4 regions of the Shewanella sp. MM_2022_3 genome follow, and region 2 is predicted to be linked to each of the others. Evidence: predicted binding sites of a transcription regulator. Region 2 holds the regulator's gene; each other region holds the start of a gene.
The links. The regulator sigma-54, encoded in region 2, starts transcription at its own class of promoters, with help from an activator protein. The targets are predictions, from matches to a motif close to GTTGGCACGNNNNTNGNNT.
Positions count from the first base shown of each region.

Region 1: MMG82_RS09715 (flagellar hook-length control protein FliK) is a predicted target of sigma-54. The motif match lies at 3,737-3,755, and genes of this name have one in related genera.
Region 3: MMG82_RS12590 (YccF domain-containing protein) is a predicted target of sigma-54. The motif match lies at 3,659-3,677, and genes of this name have one in related genera.
Region 4: flgA (flagellar basal body P-ring formation chaperone FlgA) is a predicted target of sigma-54. The motif match lies at 2,846-2,864, and genes of this name have one in related genera.

Region 1 is NZ_JAKZGV010000013.1:36,706-44,421, reverse strand. Features, by position in the region: gene fliG (flagellar motor switch protein FliG) at 1-994, shown strand, start outside; gene fliH (flagellar assembly protein FliH) at 981-1,928, shown strand; gene fliI (flagellar protein export ATPase FliI) at 1,897-3,234, shown strand; gene fliJ (flagellar export protein FliJ) at 3,246-3,689, shown strand; gene MMG82_RS09715 (flagellar hook-length control protein FliK) at 3,840-5,465, shown strand; gene fliL (flagellar basal body-associated protein FliL) at 5,549-6,070, shown strand; gene fliM (flagellar motor switch protein FliM) at 6,111-7,142, shown strand; gene fliN (flagellar motor switch protein FliN) at 7,155-7,529, shown strand; gene fliO (flagellar biosynthetic protein FliO) at 7,564-7,716, shown strand, end outside.
Region 2 is NZ_JAKZGV010000001.1:30,528-38,243, forward strand. Features, by position in the region: gene lptC (LPS export ABC transporter periplasmic protein LptC) at 1-378, shown strand, start outside; gene lptA (lipopolysaccharide transport periplasmic protein LptA) at 365-916, shown strand; gene lptB (LPS export ABC transporter ATP-binding protein) at 913-1,644, shown strand; gene MMG82_RS00185 (RNA polymerase factor sigma-54) at 1,751-3,226, shown strand; gene hpf (ribosome hibernation promoting factor) at 3,255-3,542, shown strand; gene ptsN (PTS IIA-like nitrogen regulatory protein PtsN) at 3,545-3,988, shown strand; gene rapZ (RNase adapter RapZ) at 3,985-4,839, shown strand; gene MMG82_RS00205 (HPr family phosphocarrier protein) at 4,826-5,101, shown strand; gene mgtE (magnesium transporter) at 5,291-6,655, shown strand; gene MMG82_RS00215 (molybdate ABC transporter substrate-binding protein) at 6,737-7,564, opposite strand.
Region 3 is NZ_JAKZGV010000022.1:11,535-19,250, reverse strand. Features, by position in the region: gene MMG82_RS12610 (nicotinate phosphoribosyltransferase) at 1-515, opposite strand, end outside; gene prs (ribose-phosphate diphosphokinase) at 523-1,410, opposite strand; gene MMG82_RS12600 (NUDIX domain-containing protein) at 1,748-2,461, opposite strand; gene MMG82_RS12595 (pyridoxal-phosphate dependent enzyme) at 2,557-3,507, opposite strand; gene MMG82_RS12590 (YccF domain-containing protein) at 3,761-4,168, shown strand; partial or broken gene MMG82_RS12585 (alpha/beta hydrolase) at 4,221-4,571, opposite strand; gene MMG82_RS12580 (transporter substrate-binding domain-containing protein) at 4,644-5,396, opposite strand; gene MMG82_RS12575 (AMP-binding protein) at 5,712-7,436, opposite strand; gene MMG82_RS12570 (DUF6508 domain-containing protein) at 7,562-7,716, opposite strand, start outside.
Region 4 is NZ_JAKZGV010000013.1:63,776-71,491, reverse strand. Features, by position in the region: gene MMG82_RS09880 (FlgO family outer membrane protein) at 1-604, shown strand, start outside; gene MMG82_RS09875 (LPP20 family lipoprotein) at 601-1,050, shown strand; gene MMG82_RS09870 (flagellar protein FlgN) at 1,173-1,598, opposite strand; gene flgM (flagellar biosynthesis anti-sigma factor FlgM) at 1,601-1,927, opposite strand; gene flgA (flagellar basal body P-ring formation chaperone FlgA) at 2,002-2,709, opposite strand; gene MMG82_RS09855 (chemotaxis protein CheV) at 2,915-3,835, shown strand; gene MMG82_RS09850 (protein-glutamate O-methyltransferase CheR) at 3,938-4,777, shown strand; gene flgB (flagellar basal body rod protein FlgB) at 4,921-5,325, shown strand; gene flgC (flagellar basal body rod protein FlgC) at 5,328-5,744, shown strand; gene flgD (flagellar hook assembly protein FlgD) at 5,769-6,548, shown strand; gene flgE (flagellar hook protein FlgE) at 6,618-7,716, shown strand, end outside.

The sequences.
Region 1 (7,716 bases), on a different contig from region 2:
GGATCTCAGTGGCATCGAAAAAACGGCGATTTTACTGTTAAGTTTGAGTGAAGCCGATGCCGCCTCTATTTTAAAGCACTTAGAACCTAAACAAGTGCAAAAAGTGGGTATGGCAATGGCGGCCATGGAAGACTTTGGTCAGGAAAAAGTCATCGGAGTGCATAAGCTGTTTCTCGATGATATTCAAAAATATTCTTCTATTGGCTTCAACAGCGAAGAGTTCGTCCGTAAAGCGTTAACGGCGGCCCTAGGTGAAGACAAAGCTGGTAATTTAATTGAACAAATTATCATGGGCAGCGGCGCCAAAGGTTTGGATTCCCTTAAATGGATGGATGCGCGCCAAGTCGCGACTATCATCCAAAACGAACATCCACAGATCCAAACCATTGTTTTATCGTATTTAGAGCCAGATCAAGCCGCAGAAATTTTCGGCCAGTTCCCTGAGAATACCCGCTTAGACTTAATGATGCGTATCGCCAATCTTGAAGAAGTGCAACCTGCAGCATTGCAAGAATTAAACGACATCATGGAGAAACAATTCGCCGGCCAAGGTGGTGCGCAAGCAGCGAAGATGGGCGGCCTAAAGGCGGCGGCCAACATTATGAACTACCTCGATACGGGTGTTGAAAGTCAGTTGATGGAAACCATGCGCGAAACCGACGAGGAAATGGCGCAGCAAATCCAAGACTTAATGTTTGTATTTGAAAACCTTATCGATGTGGACGATCGTGGTATTCAAACCTTGCTGCGTGAAGTGCAGCAGGATGTATTGATGAAGGCGCTGAAGGGCGCAGACGATCAGCTCAAAGATAAGATTTTAGGCAATATGTCTAAACGGGCCGCCGAATTGCTGCGTGACGATTTAGAAGCCATGGGCCCAATTCGGATCAGCGAAGTGGAAATCGCCCAAAAAGAAATTCTGTCAATTGCACGTCGGTTAAGTGACAGTGGTGAAATCATGTTAGGCGGCGGTGGTGGCGATGAGTTCCTCTAATCGGAGCGACAATAGCGACAATAAATTGTCCCACAGGGGGGGCAGCGACGCTGAGCTTGAGTTTAGCCATTGGCAATTGCCCGATGTGACCCAAACCGAAGAGGTGAGTATTTCAAACCTCTTTGGTTATTCGCCGCAGCAAGCGCCGAAGGCGGTGGCCGCCGAAACCATTGCGCCACCCACCATGGCGGAAATTGAAGATATTCGCGCTCAAGCCGAAGAAGAAGGCTTTAACGAAGGTAAGACACAAGGTTATGCCGAAGGACTGGAGCAGGGCAGACTTGAAGGTTTAGAGCAAGGCCATACCGAGGGCCTAGCCCAAGGTCATGAGCAAGGGCTTGAGGCTGGGCTTGCTGAAGCCAAGGCATTAGTCAGCCGCTTCGAAGGGCTGTTAAGCCAATTTGAAAAGCCATTGCAAATACTCGATGGCGATATTGAACATTCCTTAATGACACTCACTATGGCGCTGGCTAAATCTGTGATTGGTCATGAACTTAAAACTCATCCAGAACAAATCCTGTCGGCGCTACGTTTAGGGGTCGAATCTCTGCCAATCAAGGAGCAAAGCGTCAGTATTCGCATGCATTCCGATGATGTTGCCTTGGTTGAAACCTTATATTCTAGTACCCAATTGAACCGTAATCAGTGGCAATTAGAGGCCGATCCTAGCTTAACGGTGGGGGATTGTATTATCAGTAGCCAACGCTCGTTGGTCGATTTAACCCTTTCCTCACGGATTGATGCTGTGTTTGAATCACTGCGTAATCAGCAATCTCACTTAGCGTTACAGCAACAACAGCGACAAGCTGCACTTGATGACGAAAATGCCGCTAAAATCGTCCCTAAATCGACACTGGACGATAATGAACTGTTAACACAACCGCAAGCTGATGGAGAGCAAGATGCACAATCGCCGCCATCAACTGCTGAATAAACTGAATCATTGCATCAATAAAGTGCCCCCATTTCGCGCCGTTGCCTGTGGGCAATTAGTGCGCGTTGTCGGCTTAACCTTAGAGGCAAGTGGCTGTCGAGCACCCGTCGGTAGTTTGTGTTCTATTGAGACCATGGCTGGAGAGTTAATTGCCGAAGTCGTTGGTTTTGATGATGAATTATTATATCTCATGCCAATTGAAGAGCTGCGTGGCGTGTTACCTGGCGCGCGGGTTGTTCCCCTTGGAGAGCAGGCGGGTCTGAATGTGGGCTTATCCCTGTTAGGGCGCGTGCTCGACGGTAATGGTGTGCCGTTAGACGGCCTCGGCGCATTATCTACCGAACAGCAGGCGCCAAGACATAGTAACGCCATCAACCCACTTTCTCGCCGTGCGATCACTGAACCACTCGATGTGGGCGTTCGCGCCATCAATGCCATGTTAACTGTTGGCAAGGGACAACGTATGGGCTTGTTTGCGGGCTCAGGTGTGGGTAAGAGTGTGCTGTTAGGTATGATGACCCGAGGTACCACGGCCGACATTATTGTGGTGGGGCTCGTTGGGGAGCGTGGCCGCGAAGTTAAAGAATTTATTGAAGAAATCCTAGGTGAAAAGGGGAGAGCGCGTTCTGTTGTGGTGGCGGCACCCGCCGATACTTCACCGCTGATGCGCCTTCGCGCCTGTGAAACCTCGACTCGTATCGCTGAATATTTTCGTGATTTAGGCTATAACGTATTGTTATTAATGGATAGTCTGACTCGTTACGCCCAAGCGCAGCGTGAGATTGCCTTGGCAGTCGGTGAACCGCCGGCGACTAAAGGTTATCCACCTTCGGTATTTGCTAAATTGCCGCGTCTGGTTGAACGGGCGGGTAATGGCGGGCCTGGACAAGGTTCTATCACCGCATTTTACACTGTACTAACCGAGGGCGATGACCAACAGGACCCGATTGCCGATGCTTCTCGGGCGATCCTCGATGGTCATATTGTGCTGTCACGATCGCTTGCTGATTCTGGGCACTATCCTGCCATTGATATTGAGGCTTCTATTAGCCGTGTGGCGCCTATGGTAATTTCCAATGAACATCTTGAGGCCATGCGCCGCGTCAAGCAAACCTATTCCCTTTATCAGCAGAATAAGGATCTGATTTCGATTGGCGCTTATGCACAAGGGAGCGATCCTCGTATTGATAATGCGATACGTCTACAACCTGCAATGAACGCTTTTCTGCGGCAAACCATGCGTGATGCCTTTAGTTTTGCTGATAGTCAAATGATGCTCGGGCAACTCGCTGCGCAATGTAAATAATTGAGGCCGTTATGGCGAATGCCGATCCCCTATTACTCGTATTAAAGTTAGCCCTCGATGCCGAGGAACAGGCTGCGCTACTGCTAAAGTCGGCACAACTTGAGTGCCAAAAGCGCCAAAATCAGCTCGATGCGCTAAATAACTATCGCTTGGATTATATGAAGCAGATGCAGTCGCAGCAGGGGCAGGCGATTAGTGCGAGTCATTACCACCAATTCCATCGTTTTATTCGGCAAATCGATGAGGCTATTGCTCAGCAAAATCGTGTTGTAGCCGATGGTGAAAAGCAGAAACACTACCGTCAGCAGCACTGGCTAGAAAAACAAAAAAAACGTAAGGCTGTGGAACTACTTTTAGAAAATAAAGAGAAAAAGCGCCAAGTCATTGAGCTCAAAAAAGAGCAAAAAATGACGGATGAATTTGCTTCGCAGCAATTTTTCCGTCGTAAGAAGTAATTAACCAATCCGACAGTCAATAATACTCGAATTTTTAATATCCATTTGTTGGCATTTTATTTGCTTGGTTTATGCCAGATATAGCCAAAGCCGTATAAATTGACGTTTGCCCACGCTCTTTTTCCTCTGGGCGGATGTTTAGGAGCTTTTATGCAACAAATGAACAATATCCTATTAGTATCTAATGCGAAAAATAGTGCTGGCTCAAGTAAAATGTTGGGGCAAGATGCTAATAGTGAAGACTTTTCTGCCGCTTTGGCTTCAGTGACATCTATTAGCTCATCCTCGACTAACACCAATGTTTCTCCAGATGTTTCTGCCAAATCGGCAAAACAGAAAACAGATATTGATGATACTAGTGCAGATGATGAAGCTGATATTAGCTTGATTTTTGCTCAAATAGGCATGGCAAACGAGATGAAAAAAGCGGCCGCTCCGAGCGACTCTTTGCCGCTTGAAGCTCAATTAACGACAGAAGATGCCGCTAGCATCTTAGCCCCTGCAACAGAGGATGGCGCTTTACCAACGGAAGAGACTATCAAGCCAACTTTTTTAGATGAGCTAGCGAAATTTGCTCAGTCAAATGAAGTTACCGTAACGAATGACACATTAGATGCACAAGTTTTAGAGCAAACGGGTACATTTGTTTTTCAACAAGAACGAGCATCTGCACTTCCAGAAGATATTATAAATAAACAAAATCAGTCAATTAATACAGTAGGTTTGATTGCAACGGCGAATACTGAAACTGTGGATAAGACTGGCGCTTCGACCGATGATACGCTTATAGATGATGCATCAATGCTTGCAGAGATGCGAACTGAAAAATGGGTTAAACCGCCAGAACCCCCCATTTTACCGATTGAAGGGGAATCTATCTCTGAAGCTAACAAGTTAGAGGCGAAAGAGGCTGAACTAAGCAATAAGTCGATAAATCTGTCGCTCCCATCAATTGATAAAACGACTGCGCCAACGGTTGGACAGTCACCGTCAATCAATACAGCTAATGTGTCAGTTACCGATGCTGATGCTGTGATATTAAACTCTACGACTAAAGAGCTTGATGCCTTAGGTGCGGTTTCGGTTGAGCCTAATGCTATTGACGACAATCCTTCACGCGCCGAAATTTCGGCAGGATTATTGTTAAAAGATGCCAAGTTAGCCGTCACACTGGATTCGCGGCAAGAAAACGCCTTATCTTCGCTCGATACTGGCCATGAAGAATCTGTTACAGAATTTAAGCCTGTTGATTTTAAAGCGGTATCGATACAACACTCTTTAGCTAACCAGCAAATTCAACGCCAAGAGATACCACAGGTTCATCTTTCCTTACGTCAAGGCGTTGAAAACCAAAATCAGATGCAGGAAATGATCCAGCGCTTTTCTCCTGTGATGAAACAGCAGCTTGTTACTATGGTTAGCCAAGGTATTCAACAGGCGGAAATTCGCCTAGATCCACCCGAACTTGGACACATGATAGTGAAAATACAAGTTCATGGTGAGCAGACGCAAGTGCAATTCCATGTTGCTCAGACACAGACCCGCGATGTGGTTGAGCAAGCGATTCCTCGTTTACGTGAATTATTACAAGAACAAGGCATGCAGCTCGCTGACAGTCATGTCTCTCAAGGTGACCAAGGACAACGCCGTGAGGGAGGATTTGCAGACAGTGGCGGTGCAAGTGGTGGAAATGTGGATGATTTCTCGGCAGAAGAACTCGATTTAGGTTTAAATCAAGCAACTAGTTTAAATTCGGGTATAGATTATTACGCTTAAGCAGGTAACCTATAGTAACAAAGTGGATTATAAACTGAGCCTTAATCCCATTCCCAAATTTAGCCTATTAAAGAGAACAGAAAATGGCCAAGGAAGAATCACTAGAACTTGAAAGTACTGAAGCACCAAAAAGTAAAAAGAAGCTATTTATTTTTATCGGTGTGGGTGTCTTTGTTGCGCTATTAATTGGTGGCGCGCTTTGGTTTTTCCTTGGAAGTAGTGAAGAGGCTCCTGTCGAGGCCGAAGGTGCTAAAACCGAAACGGCAGCGCCGGCTGCTGAGCCGGCATTGGCAGCTTATGTGCCGATGCCTCGCCCATTTTTATTTAACCTTCCAGGACCGGATCGCGCTCGGCTTGTCGAAATCAAAGTGCAACTTATGGTCAGAGGTCAAGATGATGATGTGTTGACCCAAAAGCACATTCCATTGATTGAAGATGCGCTGCTAACCACTTTTAGTGGTGCCGATGTGCAAAAGCTAAGTACACAGGCGGGTAAAGATGAATTACGACAATTAGCCCTGTTGAGCGTACAAAACACGTTGCAATCTGTAACGGGACGTAAAGTGGTTGAAAAAGTGCTCTTTACTGGTTTTGTCATGCAATAACCTTTCATCTTCAGCACCTTAAAGAGGCGAAGACAATACTGTGAGTGATTTATTAAGCCAAGACGAAATTGATGCGCTCTTACACGGGGTCGATGATGTCGAAGAGGATGATGAGCTTGATGCCGCTGGGCAGGAGGCTCGTTCCTACGATTTTTCTTCCCAAGATCGGATTGTGCGTGGTCGTATGCCCACGCTCGAAATTGTTAATGAGCGTTTTGCCCGTCACCTGCGGATCAGCATGTTTAACATGATGCGTCGCGCGGCCGAAGTGTCGATCAACGGCGTGCAAATGCTCAAGTTTGGTGAGTACGTACATACCCTATTCGTCCCAACCAGTCTGAACATGGTACGTTTCCACCCCCTAAAAGGTACTGCGCTGATTACCATGGAAGCGCGACTGGTATTTATTTTGGTGGATAACTTTTTTGGTGGTGATGGCCGTTTCCACGCCAAGATTGAAGGGCGGGAATTTACCCCCACTGAACGGCGTATTGTGCAGTTATTACTTAAAATTATCTTTGAAGATTATAAAGATGCTTGGGCACCCGTGATGGATGTGGAGTTTGATTATTTAGACTCCGAAGTTAACCCAGCGATGGCTAACATTGTCAGTCCAACTGAAGTCGTTGTCATTAACTCCTTCCATATCGAAGTGGATGGTGGTGGCGGTGATTTCCACATCACGATGCCATATTCGATGATTGAGCCAATCCGCGAATTACTCGATGCGGGCGTACAGAGTGATAAACAAGATACCGATATGCGTTGGTCGCAGGCGCTGCATGACGAGATTATGGACGTTAAAGTAGGCTTTGATGCCACCGTGGTTGAGCACGAACTCACACTCAAAGATGTAATGAACTTTAAGGCTGGGGATATTATCCCTATTGAATTACCAGAGTACATTATGATGAGAATTGAGGACTTACCGACTTACCGCTGTAAAATGGGACGTTCACGAGATAATCTAGCACTTAAAATTTACGAAAAAATCCCTCGTCCTGAGACGGTCAAATCCGAATTACAATTAGTGACGCGTAAAGGCAAAGCTAGAGACATATCAGAATTATAAAGGTGGAGTGAGATGAGTACAGATGATGATTGGGCAGCAGCGATGGCCGAACAAGCTCTGGAAGAGGCTAATGCCGTTGATCTTGATGAGCTAGTGGATGACTCACAGCCGATTAGCAAGGCAGAAGCGGCTAAGTTAGATACCATTTTAGATATACCTGTGACGATTTCGATGGAAGTTGGTCGCAGCTTCATCAGTATCCGTAACCTGTTACAGCTGAACCAAGGTTCAGTAGTTGAGCTCGACAGAGTTGCAGGTGAACCGTTGGATGTGATGGTCAATGGCACGCTTATCGCCCATGGTGAAGTGGTGGTGGTAAACGATAAATTTGGTATTCGCTTAACAGATGTAATTAGTCAGACTGAGCGAATTAAAAAGCTTAAGTAATATCACTCATTAAGAAAAAGCCTGAAGGAGCGAGATGAGCACATCGGTAATTCTCAATGCCGCGTCAGCAGCTCAGGCGAGTGTCGCTGAAGTGGCCACCCAAGGTGCAGTGGCGACAGCAAAAGTGACTGAGCCATCACAAATGGCAGCAGCGGCGAGTATGCTCGGTGGGCTTATTTTAGTTCTG
Region 2 (7,716 bases):
GTCACGGCAAAGCACATGGAACACTATGAGCTTAAAAACCAAACAGACTTTATTCAGCCTGTCTATCTTGTGTATCCCGACCAAGGTAAAGCAAAATGGCAGATCAAAGCCGATCAAGGTCGACTCAACAAAGATACTGGCAAGGTTGTATTAGAAAATAATGTTATTATCGATGCCATCAGCCCTGGTGAACCGATACAAACCTTGTCCACCAGTTTTTTAGAACTCGATCTCAACACAATGATAATGACCTCTGACCGCATCATTTACGTCACAGGGAAAGATTTTAATATTCAAGGGCAAGGCCTTTATGCCGACCTTAACGCGCAGGAAGTGCAATTGACCAGTCAGGTAGTAGGAACCTATGAAGCAAAATAACATATTACTTGCCAGCCTAATGCTAATGACAAGCATGAATGCCTTCGCCAAGATCGGTGACTTACAGCAAGAAGTGAAAATTAAAGCCGTCAGTCAAACTGCGGACATTAAAAACAATCAGATCATTTTCTTCGGTCCCGTTGAAGTTGTTCAAGGCTCAATTAAAATCCATGCGGATCAACTCCGTGCATTTTCTGTCGAAGGCGAAAATAGTAAAGTCTTACTGGCTACAGGAAATCCAGCAACCTACAGCCAAATCCTGGATGATGGCCGCCCTGCATCTGCTAGCGCCAAAGAGATTCGCTATGAAATGGCCACTCGGACGTTGACCCTAACTGGTACAGCGACCCTAGACCAAGCGGGTAGTCAAGTTACAGGCAATTTAATTCGTTACGATATTATTCAGCAAAAACTGATCGCCGAAAGTAGCGGCAATGGTGATGATCGCGTAATTACCATTATTCAACCTGATAATTATCAGGAAGAACTCAAAAATACACCAACAGATAAACCTGTGAAAAAACAGGATTCTAAATGACCCAAATCACCTTAAAAGCACAGAATCTCGCCAAGAGTTATAAGAGTCGTCAGGTTGTCAAAGATGTCAGCCTGACGGTCAAAACGGGTCAAGTCGTCGGCCTACTCGGCCCTAACGGCGCGGGCAAAACCACCACCTTTTACATGGTCGTGGGCTTAGTTAAAAGCGATAAAGGCCATATCTTTATCGACGATGATGATTTAACCGCCGATCCTATGCATCTGCGTGCCCGCAAAGGTATTGGTTACCTACCACAGGAAGCGAGTATCTTTCGTAAATTAACCGTACACGACAACATCATGGCGGTACTGCAAACCCGTAAAGAGCTCAATAGTGACCAGCGCGAAGAAGCACTAGAGCAACTGCTAGAAGAGTTCCATATCACCCATATTCGTGACAGCCAAGGCATGTCCTTATCGGGCGGTGAACGTCGCCGCGTCGAAATTGCCCGCGCCTTAGCGGCCAACCCCAAGTTTATTCTGCTTGATGAGCCCTTTGCGGGCGTTGATCCGATCTCCGTTATCGATATCAAGAAAATTATCGAGCAGCTTAAGAGCCGAGGCCTTGGAGTACTTATCACTGACCACAATGTGCGCGAGACCTTAGACGTCTGTGAACATGCTTACATTGTGAGTCACGGTAATCTTATTGCCGAGGGCACACCCGCAGAGATCTTAGACAATCAGCAAGTTAGGGCTGTGTACTTAGGTGAACAATTCAGGCTATAGTTACTAAAACAAAGCTAATAAGCCTTGAATTTGAGAGCGCTAGGCTCCATCCATATGATATCAAGCGACCTAAACTCACAATAATAACCTAGGGATCAGCGGTAACATGAAAGCGTCACTCCAGCTCAAACTGGGTCAACAGTTAACCATGACGCCACAACTTCAGCAGGCCATTCGCCTGCTGCAACTGTCGTCATTGGAACTGCAACAAGAAATCCAGCAAGCCTTAGACTCTAATCCTCTTCTCGAGCTGGAAGAGGAGCAATTTGACGCGCCTAGCGAACGTAAGCAAGATATCGCCGATACCGACTTTAGCGAAACGACTGCCCAGCCACAGGAACAAGATAATTCCACCGTGGACATTGCCGAGTCGCTGACCAAAGAATCTCTGCCCGAAGAGTTACCCATGGATACCACTTGGGATGAAGTCTTTACCGCATCGCCAAACTCAGGTTCTGGCGCCAGCCGTGAAGATGACATGCCCTTCCAAGGGGAAACTAGCGAGGGGTTGTACGAACATTTAGAATGGCAAAAAAACCTCACGCCCTTCTCTGAAACCGATTTAGCCATTGCCACCGCGATTATTGATGCCATCGACGATCAAGGTTATCTCACTCAAAGCACTGAAGATATCCTCGAAGCCATGGGCAATCCCGAGATTGAACTCGACGAAGTCGAAGCCGTGCTCAAGCGTATTCAACACTTCGACCCCGTTGGTGTCGCGGCAAGGGATTTAAGCGAATGTTTACTGATCCAGCTATCTCATTTTTCGCCTGATACCCCTCACATCGAAAATGCCCGCATGCTGATCAAAGATCATCTAGATCTGATCGCCGCCCGCGACTTTAGGCTGTTAATGCGTAAGACCAAACTGAAAGAGGACGAGTTAAGGGACAGTATTGCGCTGATCCAAACCTTGAACCCTCGCCCCGGTTTACTCATCACCCCTGTCGATGAAGAATATGTGATCCCCGATGTTTCGGTGTCGAAGAAAAACGGCCGTTGGGTGGTCGAATTAAACCCTGACTGCATGCCAAAAATCAACGTCAATCAGCAATATGCAGCAATGGCTCGTAGTTCAAAAAATCAAGCAGATAGCCAATTTATTCGTGGTCATTTGCAGGAAGCCAAATGGTTTATCAAAAGCCTTGAAAGCCGCAACGAAACACTGCTCAAGGTGGCAAACTGCATAGTGCAATACCAACAAGGTTTCTTCGAATATGGCGAAGAAGCCATGAAACCCATGGTTCTAAACGATATCGCCGAAGCGGTAGAAATGCATGAGTCCACCATTTCACGGGTGACGACTCAAAAATACATGCATACCCCAAAAGGACTTTTTGAACTAAAATATTTCTTCTCAAGCCACGTCGGGACGGATGATGGCGGTGAGTGCTCATCCACAGCAATCAGAGCTTTCATTAAGAAACTGGTTGCAGCGGAAAACCAGAAAAAACCATTAAGCGACAGCAAGATGGCTCAACTTCTGGCAGAACAGGGAATTAACGTTGCGCGCAGAACCATTGCGAAGTACCGAGAAGCGATGCTTATTCCCCCTTCCAATCAGCGTAAAAGTTTATAGCCTATTGTGAGTATCGGAGGACGTTTCTATGCAAATAAACCTAAGTGGACACCATATCGAGATTACTGAATCGTTACGGGCATATGTTGAGGAAAAGTTTTCAAAACTTGAACGTCATTTCGAACAGATCAATAATGTGCACGTTGTGCTCAATGTTGAGAAAATGCAACAGATTGCCGAAGCGAGAATCAACCTCACCGGTGGTGAAGTCTTCGCGACTTCAGAGCATGCAGATATGTATGCTGCCATAGACGTCCTGATTGATAAACTTGATCGTCAGGTTATTAAACACAAAGAGAAGTTAACAAAACACTAGCAATGGAACTTCGTACCATACTGCGGCCGGAGTGCACAACCTGCGCCACTCCGGGCAGTAAGAAAAAGGTACTGGAACTCATCAGCGACTTAGCCGCTGCCCAGTACCCCACCCTCTCATCTCAAGAGATCTTCGAAAGCCTCGTGGCGCGCGAAAAGATGGGTAGCACAGGTATAGGTAACGGTATCGCCATTCCACATGGTCGATTAACCGATATAACACAACCCATAGCGATATTGATAAAATGTGAGGAGCCGATAGCCTTTGATGCTATCGATAAACAACCCGTCGATATTTTATTTGCACTACTCGTGCCTGCCGACCAATGTCAGCAGCACCTAAGTACCTTGTCATGCATGGCTGAAAAGCTCAGTGACAAGCAAATATTAAAACAATTGCGCAAGACGCATGATGAAACGGAACTCTATCAGGTAATCATTGGATGAAACTGGTCATAGTGTCAGGGCGTTCAGGCTCAGGCAAATCGGTCGCACTTAGAGTGCTTGAAGATCTCGGCTACTATTGTGTCGATAATTTGCCTTTGCCTTTGATTGGCAGTTTGCTTGAACAGCTCAAAGGCAGTAACGATCTCGTTGCTATCAGTGTTGACGTGCGCAATTTACCAGAGCAAGACAAAGTGCTGGTTAAACAGCTTGCCAGCCTGCCTACGGGCACTGAACTCACCAGCTTCTTCTTAAACTCCAGCGATAAAGTGTTGCTCAAACGCTACAGTGAAACGCGGCGCTTACATCCCTTATCTAAGAGCCGAGTGTCACTGCAAGAAGCCATCAAGCTTGAAGGCAAATTGCTCGAGCCGCTGTCACAGCAGATGGATCACTATATAGATACCTCTAATCTGAATATCTATGAACTCAGCGACCAAGTGCGGCAAATACTCCTTGGCAGTGTCGATAAGGAACTGGTGATCAACTTCGAGTCCTTCGGTTTTAAGCATGGTATGCCGACCGAAGCTGACTTTATGTTTGATGTGCGCTTTTTGCCAAATCCCCATTGGGAACCGGAGCTTAGACCTCTCACCGGTTTAGATGAACCCGTAGCGGAGTTTTTAAATCGCCAGCCACTGGTGAATAAGTTCATCTGGCAAATCGAGAATTTGCTCGAAACCTGGTTGCCGCATTTAGAGCGCAATAATCGTAGCTATCTGACGATTGCGATTGGTTGCACAGGTGGCCAACACCGCTCAGTCTATGTAGCCGAGCAACTAGCTAAACGTTTTAGTAATGGCAAACATAAAGTCAATGCGCGCCATCGAGAGTTGAGCCATGCCAAAACTTGAGCGCCAAGTCACCATCTGCAATAAACTCGGCTTACATGCCCGTGCCGCCACAAAGCTCGTGGTATTGGCCTCTGAGTTTGATGCCAGCATTACGCTGATCCAAGGTGAAAAACAGGCCTCTGCCGCCAGTGTATTGGGTCTACTCATGCTCGAGACGGGCATGGGTAAAACCATCACCCTCATCGCCGAAGGCCCGGATGCCGAGCCTGCACTTAATGCCATTTGTGCCCTTATCGACGCTAAGTTTGACGAAGCCTGCTAATGGTATCATCTCGATGATCCCTGCCGGTATTCAGTATCCTGTTTGGTTTTGATTTCAGCACCTTATACCAGTAAAACACATTTGTGACTCGACGCCCTCCCGTGCGCTAAATTACAATGTACTGCTGCGCTTTGGCTTAAGTCCTCAATAGCTAAACGCCAACCCATCCACCGCCGCCATGGAGGAAACATGCCTGTAGAAGCCTCAGACAGTTTACAAGCCGAACACCGTCTCGACCAACTGAGTCAAGCCCTCAACAGTGGTATGTTTGTGCATGTCAGGCAAATGCTACAAAATATGGCGCCGTCAGATATCGCATTGATTTTAGAATCGTCACCTCCCAAAGCTCGGCAGGTGTTATGGCAACTCGTCGATCAAGATCAGCTCGGGGATATTCTCGATGAACTCAGCGAAGAGTTAAAAGACCCGCTGATCAGCACCATGAGTCCAGAGCGAGTCGCCAAGGCTACAGCCAGCATGGATACGGACGATCTGGCTTATATTCTGCGAAGCCTGCCAGATACTGTGTATAAACAAGTATTACAGTCGATGAGTCTGCAAAACCGCCAGCGAGTCGAGCAGGCGCTCTCTTATCCCGATGAGACCGCAGGCAGCTTAATGAACACCGACACAGTAACCTTAAGACCCGATGTCAATATCGATGTGGTACTGCGTTATTTGCGCCAACGGGGCAACCTGCCCGACACTACCGATACTTTATACGTGGTGGATAAACACGATCGCGTGCTTGGTGGGGTCAAACTTGCGGATCTGCTCACCTGCGATCCCAATACTCATATCAGCAGCATTATCGATACCGATATCGAGAGCATTCCCGTGGGCATGTCCGACAGTGAAGTGGCGCAACTGTTCGAGCGCCATGACTGGGTGTCAGCGCCCGTGGTCGATAGTGAGGGCAAGTTGCTCGGCCGGATCACCATCGATGACGTGGTGGATGTTATCCGTGAAGACGCCGAGCACTCTATGATGGGAATGGCGGGGATGGACGATGATGAAGACACCTTCGCCCCAGTACTCAAAAGTACCTTCCGCCGTTCGCTCTGGCTCACTATCAACCTATTTGCGGCTCTGCTGGCGGCCTCTGTCAGCAATATGTTTGAGGGCACTATTGAACAGTTTGCCACGATTGCGATTTTAATGACGATTGTACCGAGCATGGGCGGCGTCGCAGGGAACCAAACCTTGGCCCTAGTGATCCGCGGGATTGCCCTAGGCCATATTGGCCAAAGTAATGCCCGCTGGCTGATAGGCAAAGAGCTAGCTATTGGCTTTTTGAATGGCTTAATGTGGTCGATGTTAGTGTTTATCGCGGTATTAGTTTGGAAAGATGATATGGCGCTTGCCAGCCTGATTGGCGGTGCAATGCTCATCAATATGACAGTCGCAGGACTAGCAGGCGCCAGTATTCCGCTGATCTTAAAGCGCTTAAAAGTAGATCCGGCGTTGGCGGGCGGTATGGTGCTCACCACAGTCACCGATGTGATAGGTCTGTTTGCCTTTCTCGGATTAGCGACGTTGTATTTAATGCACTAGCACTAGCACTGGCCTAAGCCTTGCTAAAGCGAGCAACAAAAATGGCGCATTTAGCGCCATTTTTAATGAGTCCATTAGACATTATTTTTTAGGCGGCTGAAAACCATAACTGCTCAAAATAGCCTGTCCCTCTGGGGATAAAATAAACTCGGCCAGAGGTGCGGCTGCACTATTGGCATCCTTTAACACCAATAGGCCATAGTCGGCACCAACGGCTAACTCTGGCGGTAAATCGACAATCTTAAGGCTAGGCACTTCTTTTTGTGCCAGCACCGCATTGGTGCAATAGGTTAAGAACACATCCGCCTGCTTATTTTCCATCACCCAAGCATAGGGATTACGATCCTTGGGCGGTTTAGCACTCTCAGGCCCACCCGTTAGCTGCATGGCTTTGGTTTCTAATATAGTTTTCGCATTAGCTTTTAAGGCCTCGGCTTTCGCAAAGACTGCCCAAGCGTAGTCGCCAGCGGGATCGGCTTTTGGCGTCGAAGTCCCGAGTTTAGTTTGCGGCGCGAGCAGGGTATCTAATAAGTTCGCGCTAGTGAGTGGCACTTCCGCTTGAGCAATGGCGCAGAGCTGGTTACGGGCAAACATTTGCACCTGTTGACCCACTCCCGCATCGACTAAGGCCTGCGGGTGTTTCATATTCGCCGAGGCAAAAATATCAACCCGCTCCCCCTCTTGGATCCGCTTAAGCAATAAACCCGAAGGCGCATACTGCGCTGCCACATTAGCTTGGGATTTCGCTTGGTAAGCCGCAATAATATCGTTCATCGCCGCCTTTAAACTGCCCGCGGCTCTTAGTTCAATAGGGGCTGTCGCCTCAGTGTCTATTGGCGCACCTTGTACCATCCCTGCCATCACTGTAGTCCCTAAACTGAATGCCAGTACTAAGCCCTGTTTTGCCATAATTGCTCTCCTTTGGCTCTGCGAAATAGTTATCCTAATTTAACTAACTACATACAAAACGGGAAAATACCGGCAGGATCAAGTCGAATACTCGCCTGATAAGCCCCAATAGAGATGATTGCGGACAAGATCACTGAAGATAGACAACGGAA
Region 3 (7,716 bases), on a different contig from region 2:
TCTAGCGCGTAAGTCTCAAATATTTTGCGGTATTGCAGCGCGGTAGTGGCACTGGTACACATACCCCACACATTCGCGGAAAGGATGGTTTCGAGATAATTGGTCAACCAAAAGAACCGCTCATCGGTATTGTACAAAACCAGGCAAGGCACTTTTAAGGGATATACTGAGCCTTCAGGCAATGCCATGATTTTAATGGGTAAATAGCCTAAATCATGTAACGCCTCAATATGCTGAGTGCCCACATTATTTGGTCCAAGATAGTTATTAATGCGGCGGGAGAATTGGCGGATCACTTGCTCTTTGGGCTGTTGAAAGAAATCACGGTTCCAACTGTCAATTAAGTAATGCTTGATAAAATATTGCAGACCAAAAAATACCATCTGCTCAGTATAACCACGACGGGATTTACGGGCGGTCAAGTTACTAAAAATCACTTGAGTATTATCAGGATATTGACGACGGTGGTCGACTTTGTAGCCATCAATGGCGGTAACGGGATTCAAGTACATCATATTTTCCTTAATGATTCATAAAACGCAAAACAGCATGGCAATGACAGAACTCGCTCGAAATATGTGTAGGGACACCTAAACTATCGGTACAAAATAATCTGTCTATGCCCGCCTCACGCAGAGCAGATTCGCTGGCCTTATCTTCATAATGTGACACGATCAAAATGACGCTTTGGGCCCCTTTTTGCTTTAACTTGATGGCAAGTTCGATAAAGGTTCTGCCACCAGCACAAATATCATCGACGATTAAGCAGGTTTTACCCGATAAATCATCACAGAACACTTCAGTAGCGATAATATGGCCATTGACCACATCACGATGTTTATCGGCCCTGATCACCGGCATTCCCTGTAACGCCTTAGCTAAGCCGAATACTTTCTTATTCGCCCCCGCATCAGGCGAAACTAACACTAGATCACCGGTCAATTGAGCTGCAATCGCGGCGACAAAGCTGTGGTTGTCAATAACTTGCACTCGGTCTAATAATGCCGCGGTGACATCGCTGTGCGGGTCAAAAATACTGACTGAAGCATATTGCTGCTGATTAATCAGGCTGGCATAGACTTTTACCGATAAGGCCTCGCCCACATTACAGACTCTATCTTGGCGGGCGCCTGGCATATAAGGCAGTAACAGATCGATCTGCTCTGCACCGCTGCGGCGTAATGCATCAGTTAACAATAAGAGTTGCATGATGGATTGATCGCCACGATAACGGAAAAAGAGTGTGACGCGTTTCGCTGGAGGAACCCGCAGTTGAACATGATTCTCCCCCGCACCAAATTGAAATAAACGGTAATTAGCCTCATCGCTAGCGGCGGGAAGTCGATAAAAATCAGCTTGCTGATGTGGTGAGTTAACTGTGCCTTGATGCATTTGAATACCTAGAGACATATTCACCTCCTGTCTGTGCAAGATCGCTGTGATATACAGCAATCTTGTTGTCTGCAAGCAATAGTGTCTTATAGACACTATTATGTAAAGTTGATTTTTAGACTATTTTTTATCGGATAATGCTAAGGAATATACCTAAATTGCATATAATGTCCTTAAGACACTATATGCAATTTAGCTATGATAATGGGGAAATGGGTATCGATAGTAAAGAATGGACGTATTACGACAACATCGACGGCTACATAAACCCTGATAACTCAAGCTAACTGTATGTACCGCATAATCTGTCACTATTATTGCTATGGGTAACCACTTTAAGCGGCAAACACTTTGACTAACATTCTAAATTTCTTAAGAATCGATAAGATGCCGTATCCGACTTCAAACGGTATAAATTGGCTGGACGGCCACGTTCAGTACGTTTTAAGCCCGTATCAATCAATAAATCGGCCTGCTCAACCCGTCGACGGAAGGATTTCCCTTGGATAGGCTTACCCAGTAAGACTTCATGCACATGTTGCAGCTCTGGCAAGGTAAAAGGTTCAGCCAGCGCAAATCCTGGCACTAAAGAATACAAGGCTTTCTGGGTTAAACGTTCGCGAGCTTGCTTGATTAACTGCAAATGATCAAACGCTAAGGTCATCTGTAACACATCCTCTAATGGCCACCACTTAGCATCACTCACCGAATCAATCTGAATTTGGCAAGCTTGGTAACTCATCAACGCGGTATAACACACGGTCACCGACCAGCCTCTCACATCGCGGTGACTATTACCGACAGTGCAAAGCTGCTCAATATAAGGTGGCACTACCGCCGTTTTTTCCTGCAATTTGCGTAACGCCGCTTCCTCTAGGGATTGATCGGAATGCTCATCGATAAACCCTCCGGGTAATCCCCAAAAACCTAAAAAGGGATGATTTGAGCGTTGTACTAAGAGTACTTTAAGTTGCTGATCATGATAGGTAAATAATACGGCATCAACCGTCAGTAGCTGAGCCTTAAAAGCCTTAGGATCGTAATTGGCGAGATATTCCGCTTCAGTCATGAGTATTTTCCATCGTTTGACGTCGTAAGCTTAACTTAGAGATTACGTCGCTTCAAACATATTATGTCTTAGCGTCACTAAGTAAATCATCTGCTCTATAGGGTCTTACGACTTTTACCAAATTTACGCTGATAACGTGGCAACATGGTTTCATTTCCAAGCAAACCACCTTGATGGATATACATCACAGGGCTTGCGCTCCACTGCGGTAAATATTTTTCTAACACTATAAAACCTAAGGGATCGTAGAGTAATTCAAATTGAATACCTGAGGCGCAAATTCGCTGCCACATGGCATAAAACTCAGGATAGAGTTTACCAAAGTGGTATTTCTTCCCCACATTCAAAATCTGTGGATGCTCAGCAGCGTTAGGATTTAACTCATAAAACTGCTGCGCTAAATACTCATCGCCACCGACAACCGCGCAGGTAAGCACTCGAATGTGACTTTGCTTACGCACAAAATATTGGTTTAAAAATAATGCCGTGGTTCCCGTTCCCGCAGGTAAAAACACTTTCAGTTCAGTCAGTCCCTGTTGCATTGCCCAAGTCTCAATTTCAACGGCTAACAGACTGACACCATACTCCGCATACTGACAGCGCCCGCCTTCCGGAATAAATAAAGCGTCAGGCTCAGCAGCCAAAACTTGATGCTCAATGTAGTCATGACAAGTCCACTTAGACTCACGCTGCAGAAAAGGATTAACTGCTATCAGGCTTGATAAATCAATAACCTGTGTGCCATTGGCGATAGCTGCGGCATAGTTCCCTGTCGGTAAAGTCAGTACGTGGCTAGCAATATGGTCCACATAAAAATCACACTGCCAGCCTTTGAGTTTGGCGAGCGCCGACAGCGAATACAGTGAATTAGCCTGCGCGGAGCCATGACCAATTACCTTAGTCACACCAGCAAAATCATGATCTAGAAAATAGGCAAACTTACGCGCCTTATTACCACTAAAAGCAGGATGTAATAAATCATCTCTTTTAAGAAAGATCTCTCTGCCTGCAAAAGAAAATGATTCGACGGGACTATTAGCTAGCATTTATTTACTCAAGGGGAGATAAGGTGTTTAGTGTAACGCGGGCTTGGTTAAATTCTTCCTAAGAATTAAGGAAATTCACGAAATATTAGCTTAACTCACAATCCGTAGAGGTATAAACTATAATATACCATTGATTATTAATGAAAAAACTTTTGGCATAATTCTCGCTTATGACATTTAAGCATCAATTAATAATTTCGAGTGTAGATGTTGTTTCTGTCGCACAGATTTTGGATTCGATAAGGAGTTTTCAATGTCATTACTACGGTTAATTTTCAATATTGCTTGGTTTGTCCTTGGTGGATTTGTGATGGGCCTAGCCTGGTGGCTTGCGGGGATTTTGTGTTTTATCAGTATTATCGGTATTCCCTTTGGTCGCGCCTGCTTTGTGATTGGTGAATTGACCTTCTGGCCCTTTGGACAAGAACAAATTAATCGCCGTCATTTAACTGGCCGTGAAGATTTAGGAACAGGCGCCTTTGGCATGATGGGCAATATCATTTGGTTCTTACTGTTTGGGATTTGGTTGGCTATTGGTCATTTGGCCCATGCTCTTGCCTGCTTTGTGACGATTATCGGTATCCCTTTCGGGATCCAACATCTTAAGCTGGCGCTGTTAAGCCTAACGCCGATTGGGCAAACCATAGTAGCGAAAGCGTAATAACCACAGTAGCGAAAGCGTAATAACCATGATCGCCAAGGCGTAAGGCATATCACTCAGCATCTGTGGGTAGTGCTGATGCATAGTTCGGCAGCGATTGCACTAATTCTGCTTCGTAATAATCCCTTTATTCATTGAGTAAATCAGCGCTATCAGCAAACTGCTCACCCGCATCCTGCTCCGGTGAGCAGATGATTTCAAAGAGATAATGCGCCAGTTTAGCTGGCGCATCTATGGTGATGTCATGACCACAATAGGCCAACACAACTAAGTCGACCTTAAAATATTGTACCAATGCCCTGCTGGTTTGGATCTTGACTAACCCATCGCGATCACCCGACAAGATACTCACTGGCACACACAAACATGCTGAGCAGTGATAACGAAATACCGCCCACAACTGATTACTCGCAGTGTTAGACAAAATGATGACAAAACTTGTCATCTCACAGCTTTGGTTATGTGCAAAATAGCATTACTGACTTAAGGCTTCTTGCTTAAATAACAAATCGCCCATAATGCTATCAATATCGAGCTTCGCTAAACCTTGATCAAAAATATCCCGCCAACGCCGTCCCTCTTCTGTATTACGAAACGCGACATAAAGTTGTTTATTGGCAATCAGTTGTCGATTGACCTGTAACTTATCTGCGAGCGGCTGAAGGTGGGGTTGTTTAAGTAGATAATGCAGCACATTAATATCAATCACAGCGCCGTCAATACGACCAGCCGCCACCTTTTTGATATTTTGCTCATCGGATGTTGCCGCTTCAACAGGTTGACTCCCTGAAGCAATCATTACATCCAGCGAGTCGGTATTCACATAATCCTGCACAATACCTAAAGTATAACGATTCAAATCGGCTAAATGATGCCAACTAATGGGACGGGATTTTGGCTCAACAATACCTAATGGGCCAATACCAATCGGTTTAGAAAAAATAAACTTATCGGTTTCAAAATAATATTCTGGAAAATAGCCAATGTAGTCAGAGCCCGGCATAACGGCTAATTTAATCGCGCGGCTCCAAGGGTAAAAATCCACGATAAGTTGTTGTTCCATTTGCTCAAACGCCGCCTTAGCCACCGCAACACTCGCGCCTTGGTGCTGGAGTTGATAGCCGGAATACGGCGGCCAAAGTAATGACGTTAGCTTCAGCGTGTCTGCAAATGTCGTATTTGCCACGGTTAATAGGCAACTAAACATCAGTGGGCACCAGCGGATCATAATGCCTCCATCAAAGACTCATCTATTAATCGCTAAAAAAACAAATAGCTCATCGGTTTAACTCTATTCAGTATAATCAGCCATACCTATAGGTACAGCGAATATTTGTTATCTGTTTAGCCTTGTAGAACCACGCTAAGACAGCAATGCTCGGAGTAGGCAGAACTATCGCCGCCAAAAACGACATCTTTACGACAAGGGGAAGACTGAAGGAAAACCTGATGGTCATGCGACAATGTTTTCCTTAAGCACAGATGGCCATATAAAAATAAACCCAAGCGTTCGGGCTTGGGTCGGTTTGAAAGTTTATGCCTTTTAGGCATTAATATCTTCGTACAGCTCTTGATACATCAGCTCGCGCATTTTAAATTTTTGGATTTTACCCGTAACGGTCATCGGGTATTGGTCCACAAATTTGATATAACGTGGCACTTTAAAATAGGCGAACTTTTCGGTAAGGAAATGACGAATATCCTCCTCAGTAATCGACGCCCCTGAGCGGACTTTAATCCACGCACAGACTTCCTCACCATATTTATCACTGTGGACGCCAAACACCGCGGCATCCTGCACATCTTTGTGGGTATAGAGTTTTTCTTCAATTTCTCGGGGATAGATATTCTCGCCCCCGCGAATAATCATATCCTTAATCCGCCCCACAATTTGCACGTAACCTTGCTCATCCATTTGGCCAATATCGCCCGAATGTAACCAACCTTCACTGTCAATTGTGGCGGCGGTTTTTTCAGGATCATTCCAATAACATTGCATGATGCAATATCCTCGGCTACAGACTTCACCGGGCTGATTAATTGGCAGCACTTCGCCAAACTCATTGACAATTTTCACTTCAGTATGGGGTAACGCCCGACCAACGGTGAGAACACGCTTCTCCACTGGAGAATCGATTTCAGTAATGTGATTTAACGGACTGCACTCGGTTTGGCCATAGCCGATTAACACCTCCTGCATGTACATCAACTGCTGTACACGACGCATAACCTCTTCAGGACAAGTCGCCCCCGCCATCACGCCCGTACGCAACGAACTGAGATCAAAACGTTTAAATTCAGGATGTTCTAACTCGGCAATAAACATGGTGGGAACACCGTGCAGTGCGGTGCAGCGCTCACGCTCAATCACTTCTAAGGTCGTGAGAGGATCGAAAGAATCCCCCGGGAATATAGCTGCTGCGCCCTTAGCCAAGCAAACGAGATTACCTAGCACCATACCAAAACAATGGTACAAAGGTACGGGGATACAGAGCTTATCATCACAGGTAAACCTCATTGCCTCGGCCACTAAATAACCGTTATTCAAGATGTTATGGTGCGATAAGGTCGCCCCCTTTGGGCTACCCGTTGTGCCAGAGGTAAATTGGATATTAATCGCATCATAGGGGGTGAGTTCATTGGCAATACGCGCAAGCATTGCTTTATCATCTTCGCTCACCTCGACTAATAAGTCATCGAAGTTCAACATGCCGGGAGACTTTTCAGCTCCCATGCGGATCACAAATTGCAACTCTGGTAATGCCTTAGCCTGCAATTGACCCGCAGCGCACTGCTTAAGTTCAGGCGCAAGCTCGTAGAGCATCTGCAAGTAGTTGCTGGACTTGAATTTATCAGCGCAGATCACCGCGCGACAACCCACATTAGTCAAGGCATATTGTAATTCTTCAGGGCGGTAAGCGGGGTTAATACACACCATGATGGCGCCAATTTTGGCAGTAGCAAATTGGGTTAAACACCACTCAATATTATTGGGTGACCAAATACCGACGCGGTCCCCTGGACCTATGCCTAATTTGAGTAAACCTGTTGCAAGCGCGTCGATTTGTGCAAGATATTGACGGTAATTCCAGCGAATATTTTGATGGTTAACGACAACGGCTAACTGTTCGGGATAGGTGTTAGCAATATCGTTAAGGTATTGTCCTATGGTTTTTTCAACAAGTTTTGGGGCGTTAGCTCCCCGAAACTCACTATATTTAAGTGGACTAGTGGGTTGATTTGTTGCTTGAGTCTTTGAAGCAGACATTAAGGCCTCCGTGCTTTTTATTATGGTTAGCGTGGTCAAAACTAACCAATCCACGGAACATGTCACAAGTAAAAAATCCAGTATTAGACTAAAGAGTAAGGTCACTCCCTTTCCCTAAAACCCGATTAACGGCTCATAAATGCATCCTGGTTATTGGATGTTGGTCCCTCTAGACACTGCAGACGCTCCATAATCGCCAGTAGCACTCCTTGGCGGCGCATATTCTCTAACACCCCTGGGCTAAAAACCTCTAAACGTGTCATTGCGGTCAATAATAGGC
Region 4 (7,716 bases), on a different contig from region 2:
TCTTTTGGTGCTGATTGGGTGTGCGACTAAACCCGTTGTGCCGCCAAAACCTAGCCTAGTTGATGGCAATGGTTTGCCGCCGACAGCGGTGATTAATCATTTAGCTCAGCGTATTGTGACCGAGCTAGTCAAGCAAAATGATGCATTGCGTCCTGATCAACCTATTGTTGTAACTACACCAGTATTGGTGGGCGACATGACGAGTACGAATGCGGTTGCGCTGCAATTGCAGCAGGGACTCATGGCATCGTTGCACAGTTTTCAATTTAACGTGGTGGAGTTAAATCTCGCCGATGGACTGCGTGTTACTGGCGAGGGCGATTTTATTTTGACGCGTGATTGGCAAAAGCTTTCGACCAACTTACCTGTTGACCATATTGTGGTATCCACGATGAGCCCGACGACCAATGGCTTAGCCATTAATACTCGAATCGTTACCTTAAGTAACAACCGAGTGGTGTCAGCTTCACAGACCTTTGTTACACAAAAAGAATTAAGCAATTATATGCAGCCCTCTGAGCAAGTGATCTCCCACGATGGGATTTTATATCGTCAGTCGGCTCCCGGTATGAATGAAGTGCGTGTATTAGGAGATGGAAAATGAAACGCTATCTGTTAGTGATTGCGGCGCTTCTACTGACAAGTTGTGCCTCTAGAGACAAGTATGTGCAGTGGGAAGATGTTCCTCCATCTAGCTTCCCTAAGCTAACGGCCATTGGTTATGCCCCGTTAGCGACTCAACCAGCGAAAGAGCAATCTCAAAGAATGTTGATGGCGATGCAAGCATCTAAAATTGTGGCTTACCGTGAGCTAGCTGAACAAGTATACGGCCAAAAGATCACCGCTAACAGCAGTGTCAGTGATTGGATGCTAACCGATGATAATGTTAAAGCTTCAGTCACTGGGGTGATCCGCGGCGCAAGAGTAGTTAAAAGTTATCCCGCAGGTGAGCATTACGTTACTGAGTTAGAACTTGATTTTTCTAAGGTATGGCAAATCTATCAGCAGCAGAGTCGGCCACAGAGAATTAAAGAAGTCACTTACTTTTAAGGTGTCATCTCCTATCCGCCAGAAGACAAGCATGAGATGGTTTGGGTACGGATAATCGATAAACAAAAACCGCGCTTACTAAGCGCGGTTTTTGTTTGAAATCCGTTTGTACTTATAACACCTTACGCTTTTAGATCATTGCCTAAGCTTGAGATTGTTGAGGTTTTACCTTTATCGTTATACGTCAGCGTGGTGGCATTTCGGCTCGCCTGCAAGGCTTGAGCAAAGCGGTTTAGGCTTGCAAGATTCATCTCGATCAAACTAGCATTTTGTGCGTTGAGATCTTTGCATTCTGCTAGAGCCTCTTTAACCACTGCCATTTTATCGGATAGCTCAACTTGCTCTGTGAGTAAGGCTTTATCGCTGTGACTAGCCAGCAAGTCATCATTTGCTTTAAGGGCTTGTAGACATGTTGATTTTTGCTCAGCAAGGGACAAAAGCAAATCGGCGTTTTGGTCAACCAAAGCGCCTTTTTCCTTAAGAATAATTTGTTTAAGAACAGCCAAATGGGCGTGTTGTTGATCTACCAGTTTAGCTATTTCTGTCATAGTTACTCTTTATTAAGCTCATTTAATTCTGCTTCGAAGCTGGCAATATTCGCAGCCAACTTTTCGGGATCAATTTTATAACGACCTTCGGCAATGGCTTGTTTTATTTCGGCCACCTTCTTTTGGTCGACTTCAGGTAGACTGGCCATTTTGGTTTGAGCTCCTTGTAACTGTTGAGCTTGAGCCGTAATGACAACAGAGTCACCTTTTAGTTGAGTTGATTTAGCCGCTACCTGAGAGGTTTTCTCGCTTTCGCTGCTTTGTTTAGTGCTGTTTGAACGGACTTGTGCGGCCGCTCCGGCGTTAAATTTGCTAATATCAATTGCCATTTTAGGCTCCAGCGTCATGTATACGGATTTCTTAACTGGGGTATCGGCAGCTTATCGAAAAGCTTTAGCTTATTTTACATTCTAACTTCTACTTCGCCAATCGCTGTAATTATGGCATCTAGCTCTTTGTTAGAACTGCTATTTTTGATTCGAATTTGGTCGCCGATATTACCATCTTGCAGCGCCTCTCCCACAGTTTTTAGTACGAAGTTATTTGAACGCACATAAATCGACACTGTGTCATTTTTACAGACAAAGCAAAGGTTGTTCGCAAAAATAGGATAATTTTTCGCGACTCGGCGTTTAACTCTCACGCCTGTAAGCTGATTAGTATCGCTAAATTGCATACCACGCAAACTATTTTGGTCAACATAGCGGATCTCGACCTGTGAAGGACTGATTAATTCACCTGGCGCTAAGGTTTCGGTTGCGACCACAACAGGAAAAAGAATGTCTACTCTAACAGACATAAAAATCTGCCAAGGGTAGGCGAGATCGGGGGTATCACAACTGACTTTTATTGTGTTATTACGGCTAATTTCGCGTTCTGAAGCTAATTCGACCCTTATTGGTGATGTGCACTGTGCTGGCAGCATTCGGTTATCGACCGTTTGTGGATTAATGTCGACTTTCGCATTTGCAGGTACAGCAATCTTTTCATTAATAAGGGCTTTAGCTAATTCGGATATCGCCGATACGCTAGGTATCACGGGTTCAGCCTTAGCTGCCGTGGATAGAAAAAGTGCGAAAATACTCAAAAAATAGACTAAATTTACTTTCATAATGAAGAGACTAGCTTGTAACGCCAGAATACACCTATACTTTTATCAAGCGTGAAACTGTTCAATGCTTCTTTCTTAGATTTTTGGTGTCAGAAGTTTGACTTAGTTTCAACTATGTTTTTCGATAACAAGACGTAAGCAATTAATATGCCTATACTCAAACGAGTTTTAGGGCCGTACATAAACAGAACAACAAGGCAGAGTTATGTCGAGTATTCTTGATTCAGTCAACAAACGAACCCAACTCGTAGGTCAAAACCGGCTAGAACTATTGCTATTTAAGTTAAATGGTCGTCAACGGTTTGGGATAAACGTATTTAAAGTGAAAGAGGTTTTGCAATGCCCGCCATTAACGACATTGCCTAAACTCAATCCTTACGTCAAAGGAGTTGCCCATATTCGCGGCACAACTATTTCTGTTATCGATCTGAGTGCGGCAACGGGGGGGCGTCCGTTAGCGAGCACTGAAAATTGCTTTATAATCATTTCGGAATATAACCGTAGTGTGCAGGGGTTCTTGGTTAGTTCTGTTGAACGTATTATCAACATGAACTGGGAAGCCATTATGCCGCCACCGCAAGGTGCTGGGCGTTATTCCTATTTAACCGCGGTTACCGAGATTGAAGGTGAATTGGTTGAAATCTTGGATGTTGAAAAGATTTTAGATGAAATCTCACCTGTCAAAACGGCCATTAGTGAAGAGGTTAATGAGCAACTTACTCTCGATAGAAGTCAGCATTACCATATTATGGTGATTGATGATTCTGCGGTGGCACGCAAGCAAATTATTCGGTCGTTAGAGTCGTTAAATTTACAAATTGACACGGCAAAAGATGGTCGTGAGGCACTTGATAAGCTCAAGGCCATTGCAAGTGAAATGAATAACGTTGCCGATGAAATTCCACTCATTATCTCCGATATTGAGATGCCCGAAATGGATGGTTATACCTTAACGGCTGAGATCCGTGATGATCCTAAGCTTAAAAATATCAAGGTGGTACTGCACACCTCATTAAGCGGTGTCTTTAACCAAGCCATGGTACAAAAGGTTGGTGCCAATGACTTTATCGCAAAATTTAACCCTGACGAATTAGCTGCGGCAGTGAACAAGCATTTAAGTTTGTAGTGAGAGTGTGGGTTAGTGCCTAGTTGAGCTTTACGCTATAATCTAGCCCTTATTACATGATTGTTGTGCACTTATTTTGGTGCTTGCTATAGGATCTAGGACGTGAATGTGCCTGATAAATCACTCGCTGAAGCAGAATATAATCAATTTAGGTTGTTCTTAGAACAACATAGCGGCATCGTGCTAGGTGAAAATAAACAATACCTCGTACGTAGTCGTCTCGCGCCATTGATGGGCAAATATAACCTTCCTTCGTTATCCGATGTGGTAAAGCATTCGATGAAACCCACGGAACGAGCTTTACGAGCTGAAGTTATTGATGCCATGACCACTAATGAAACCTTATGGTTTCGTGATCGTTATCCATTTGAATTGCTTAATAATGTGCTATTACCAGAATACAGTAAGTTAGGTAGACCTTTAAAGATATGGTCTGCAGCTTGCTCGTCGGGTCAAGAGCCATATTCTTTAGCAATGACCATATTAGAGTACCAGCAAAAAAAACCAGGGGCGCTGCCTGGTGGTGCCTCGATTCAAGCAACGGATCTTTCTCCTTCTATGTTGGAGCGATGTAAAAATGCTGAGTATGATAGTTTAGCGTTAGCACGTGGATTGTCTGAAGAACGTAAGCGGCAGTTTTTTGATGCTTTGCCTTCTGGCAACATGCGCATAAAGGATAACGTTAAACGTCTCGTCAATTTCCGAGCTCATAACTTGCTCGAGAGTTACACTTTGTTGGGTAAGTTTGACATTATTTTTTGCCGAAATGTGTTGATCTATTTTGCCCCTGAGGCAAAAGCAAAAATTTTGCGGCAATTTGCTGCCGCGTTAAATCCCAAAGGTATCCTCTTTTTAGGCGCATCCGAATCCATTGCTGGCCTTACTGATGAATTTGATATGGTTCGTTGTAACCCTGGCATTTATTACCAAAAGAAAACTTAAGGGTTTGATTTTAATTGATAATTACCGGCATAGTTCGGTAATTTTTTTATCTGCTATATCCCTCACAAACTTTATTACCTCCCATAAAAGTATTGGCACATGAATTGCTTTGTTCCCGTGAGTGACACGATGGAGGCAATTTTATGGCGATTAATTTTGATAAGGCACTGGGTGTTCACCAATTCACGTTGGGGATCCGTGCTGAGCGGGCTGAAGTGATTTCAAGCAATATCGCAAATGCTGATACGCCACATTATAAAGCCCGTGACGTCGATTTTTCTGCCGCCTTAAATGTTGCTAAAACCCAGCAACAACAGCGTAATAGCTTAGATATGACCGCTGATGAGCAGCATTTTGGGCTAGCGCAGCTAACCGGGCAGTACGTTAAATTTCGAGTGCCGAATCAACCCGATACTGGGGATGGCAATACTGTCGACGTTCAACAAGAGCAATCAGCATTTATGCAAAATGCTCTCGAATATCAAATGTCTCTGGGTTTTTTAGACAGTAAATTTAGCGGTATGAAAAAAGCGCTGAGAGGGGATTAATCATGAGTTTATTTAATATCTTCGATGTTGCGGGGTCTGGCATGTCAGCCCAGTCTCTGCGGCTAAATACTACCGCGAGTAACATTGCTAACGCAGATTCAGTCTCCAGCAGTGTAGATAAAACTTACCGTTCTCGTCATCCTATTTTCGAAGCCGAAATGGCCAAGGCGCAAAGTCAGCAACAAGCTTCCCAAGGTGTCACGGTGAAAGGCATAGTCGAGAGTGATAAGCCCCTATTAAAAGAGTATTCGCCGGATCATCCGATGGCGGATGCTGATGGCTTTATTTACAAACCAAATGTCAATGTCATGGAAGAAATGGCTGACATGATTTCAGCTTCTCGCTCATATCAGATGAATGTTCAAGTGGCTGAGGCGGCAAAATCTATGCTGCAACAAACACTTGGGATGGGTAAATAATATGCGTTATTTAGGAGGTACGTTGTGAGCCTCATTAACCAACTGAGTCAAACCTCATCGCAGCTGACTCAAACAAACACTCAATCGAATACGGTATCAACCAATACCACGAAAACCTCGACTAGCTCGACAGGTAACCCATTTTTGGATGGATTACGTTTGCCGAATAGTTCTGCTGTTCCAGAGGCTAAGAGTCAGCAGCTCACTCAAGAGGATTTTTTCTCATTACTCAGCCAGCAGTTATCGATGCAGGATCCCTTCAAGCCCGTTGATAACGACCAGATGATTGCACAGATGGCATCTTTTTCTACTGTCGATGGCATTTCTAAGTTAAATGATCAAATTGTTAATTTAAACAGTGTGATGACATCAAGCCAAGCTTTGCAAGCATCGGGATTAGTTGGGCGAAAAGTGCTGTTACCGACTGATACGGGTTATATCTCTGCAGAAAGCCCAGGCTTAAATGGTGTGATCAGTACTTCAGAGAAAATTCCCGTCATTAATGTTCGAATCGAAGATGATAAGGGGCAAGTCGTTAGAACATTTACTGTTGATGGTAGTAAGGGTGGTAACACTGATGTCAAGTGGGATGGTTTGAATGATAAAGGAGAACCCGTTGCTGCAGGTAATTACTCGATTAAAGCATCGGGTTTGGTGAATGATAAATCACAAGCGTTAGCTGTATCGACCTATGCGCATGTGACCAGTGTTTCTTTAGGTACTGCAGCGACTGGCGCCATTTTGAATCTCAAGGGTGGAATGGCCTTTAAACTGTCGGATGTACTTGCGATTAGTGAAGTTTAATCGTTATCAAGATTGTAAATGGACATCACACTTGTCCATCATTGAATTGAGCAAATGTAGAGGTGAATTATGTCGTTTAACATTGCATTGAGTGGCATTTCTGCTGCGCAGAAAGATTTGAACACTACTGCGAACAATATCGCGAATGCTAACACCATTGGCTTTAAAGAGTCGCGTGCTGAATTTGCGGATGTTTACGCTAATTCAATTTTCTCAAACTCAAAAACCGCTGTGGGTGGCGGTGTGGCTACGAGCCAAGTGGCGCAGCAATTCCACCAAGGTAGTTTGCAACTGACGAATAACTCGTTAGATTTAGCGATTAAAGGCGGTGGCTTTTTTGTAACTGCGTCCGAGATAGGTACCTTGGATCATCAGTTTACTCGGGCAGGTGCTTTCAAAGTCGACAAAAATAATTATATGGTTGACTCTGCTGGGAATTTTTTGCAGACCTTTCCAGTTGACAAAGATGGTAACTCTACCTCTGTCAGTTTAACGACAGCTAAGCCAGTACAAATTCCTGATACTGCAGGTAGCCCTGTTCAAACTGAAAACGTGACTTTGCAGATGAATTTAAATGCAAAAGAAGGTTCACTCGACCCTGCTGCTTTTGATCCTTTAGACTCCAAAACCTATAACAGTGTGACATCCATGACGATTTATGACTCTCTGGGTGAGCCACATATCATGACGACCTATTTCGTCAAGCCAAATAATGGCTCATATAATGGTGAAAACAACTGGGTTGCATACTATGCCATTGATGGTAAACAAGTTGATATTTCTGGCCCTGCTGGTACATATCAGACTGACACCAATGGTGATGGCACTCCCGATGCTTCTGGCACAGCTCAAACGGCTGGCGGCTGGAAGGGATCGGTTCTGAAGTTTAATTCCGTCGGTGTGTATACTGGGAGTGATCCGGCAGTCGTCGCCACCGAAGCGCTAGGGGTTGGCGGCGCTGGTGTGTTAGGCCCTGGTGCTGATGGTACTCAAGCCGTGACGATTAAATTTAATGCACCAACCCAATATTCAGCTCCCTTTGCCGCCACTGAATTGTCACAGGACGGTACCACAGTAGGGCGTTTAACCAATGTCGAAATTGGTGAAGATGGTTTGATCACTGCCAGTTACTCCAATGGTTCAACAGTGCCATTAGCCCGCGTTGCTT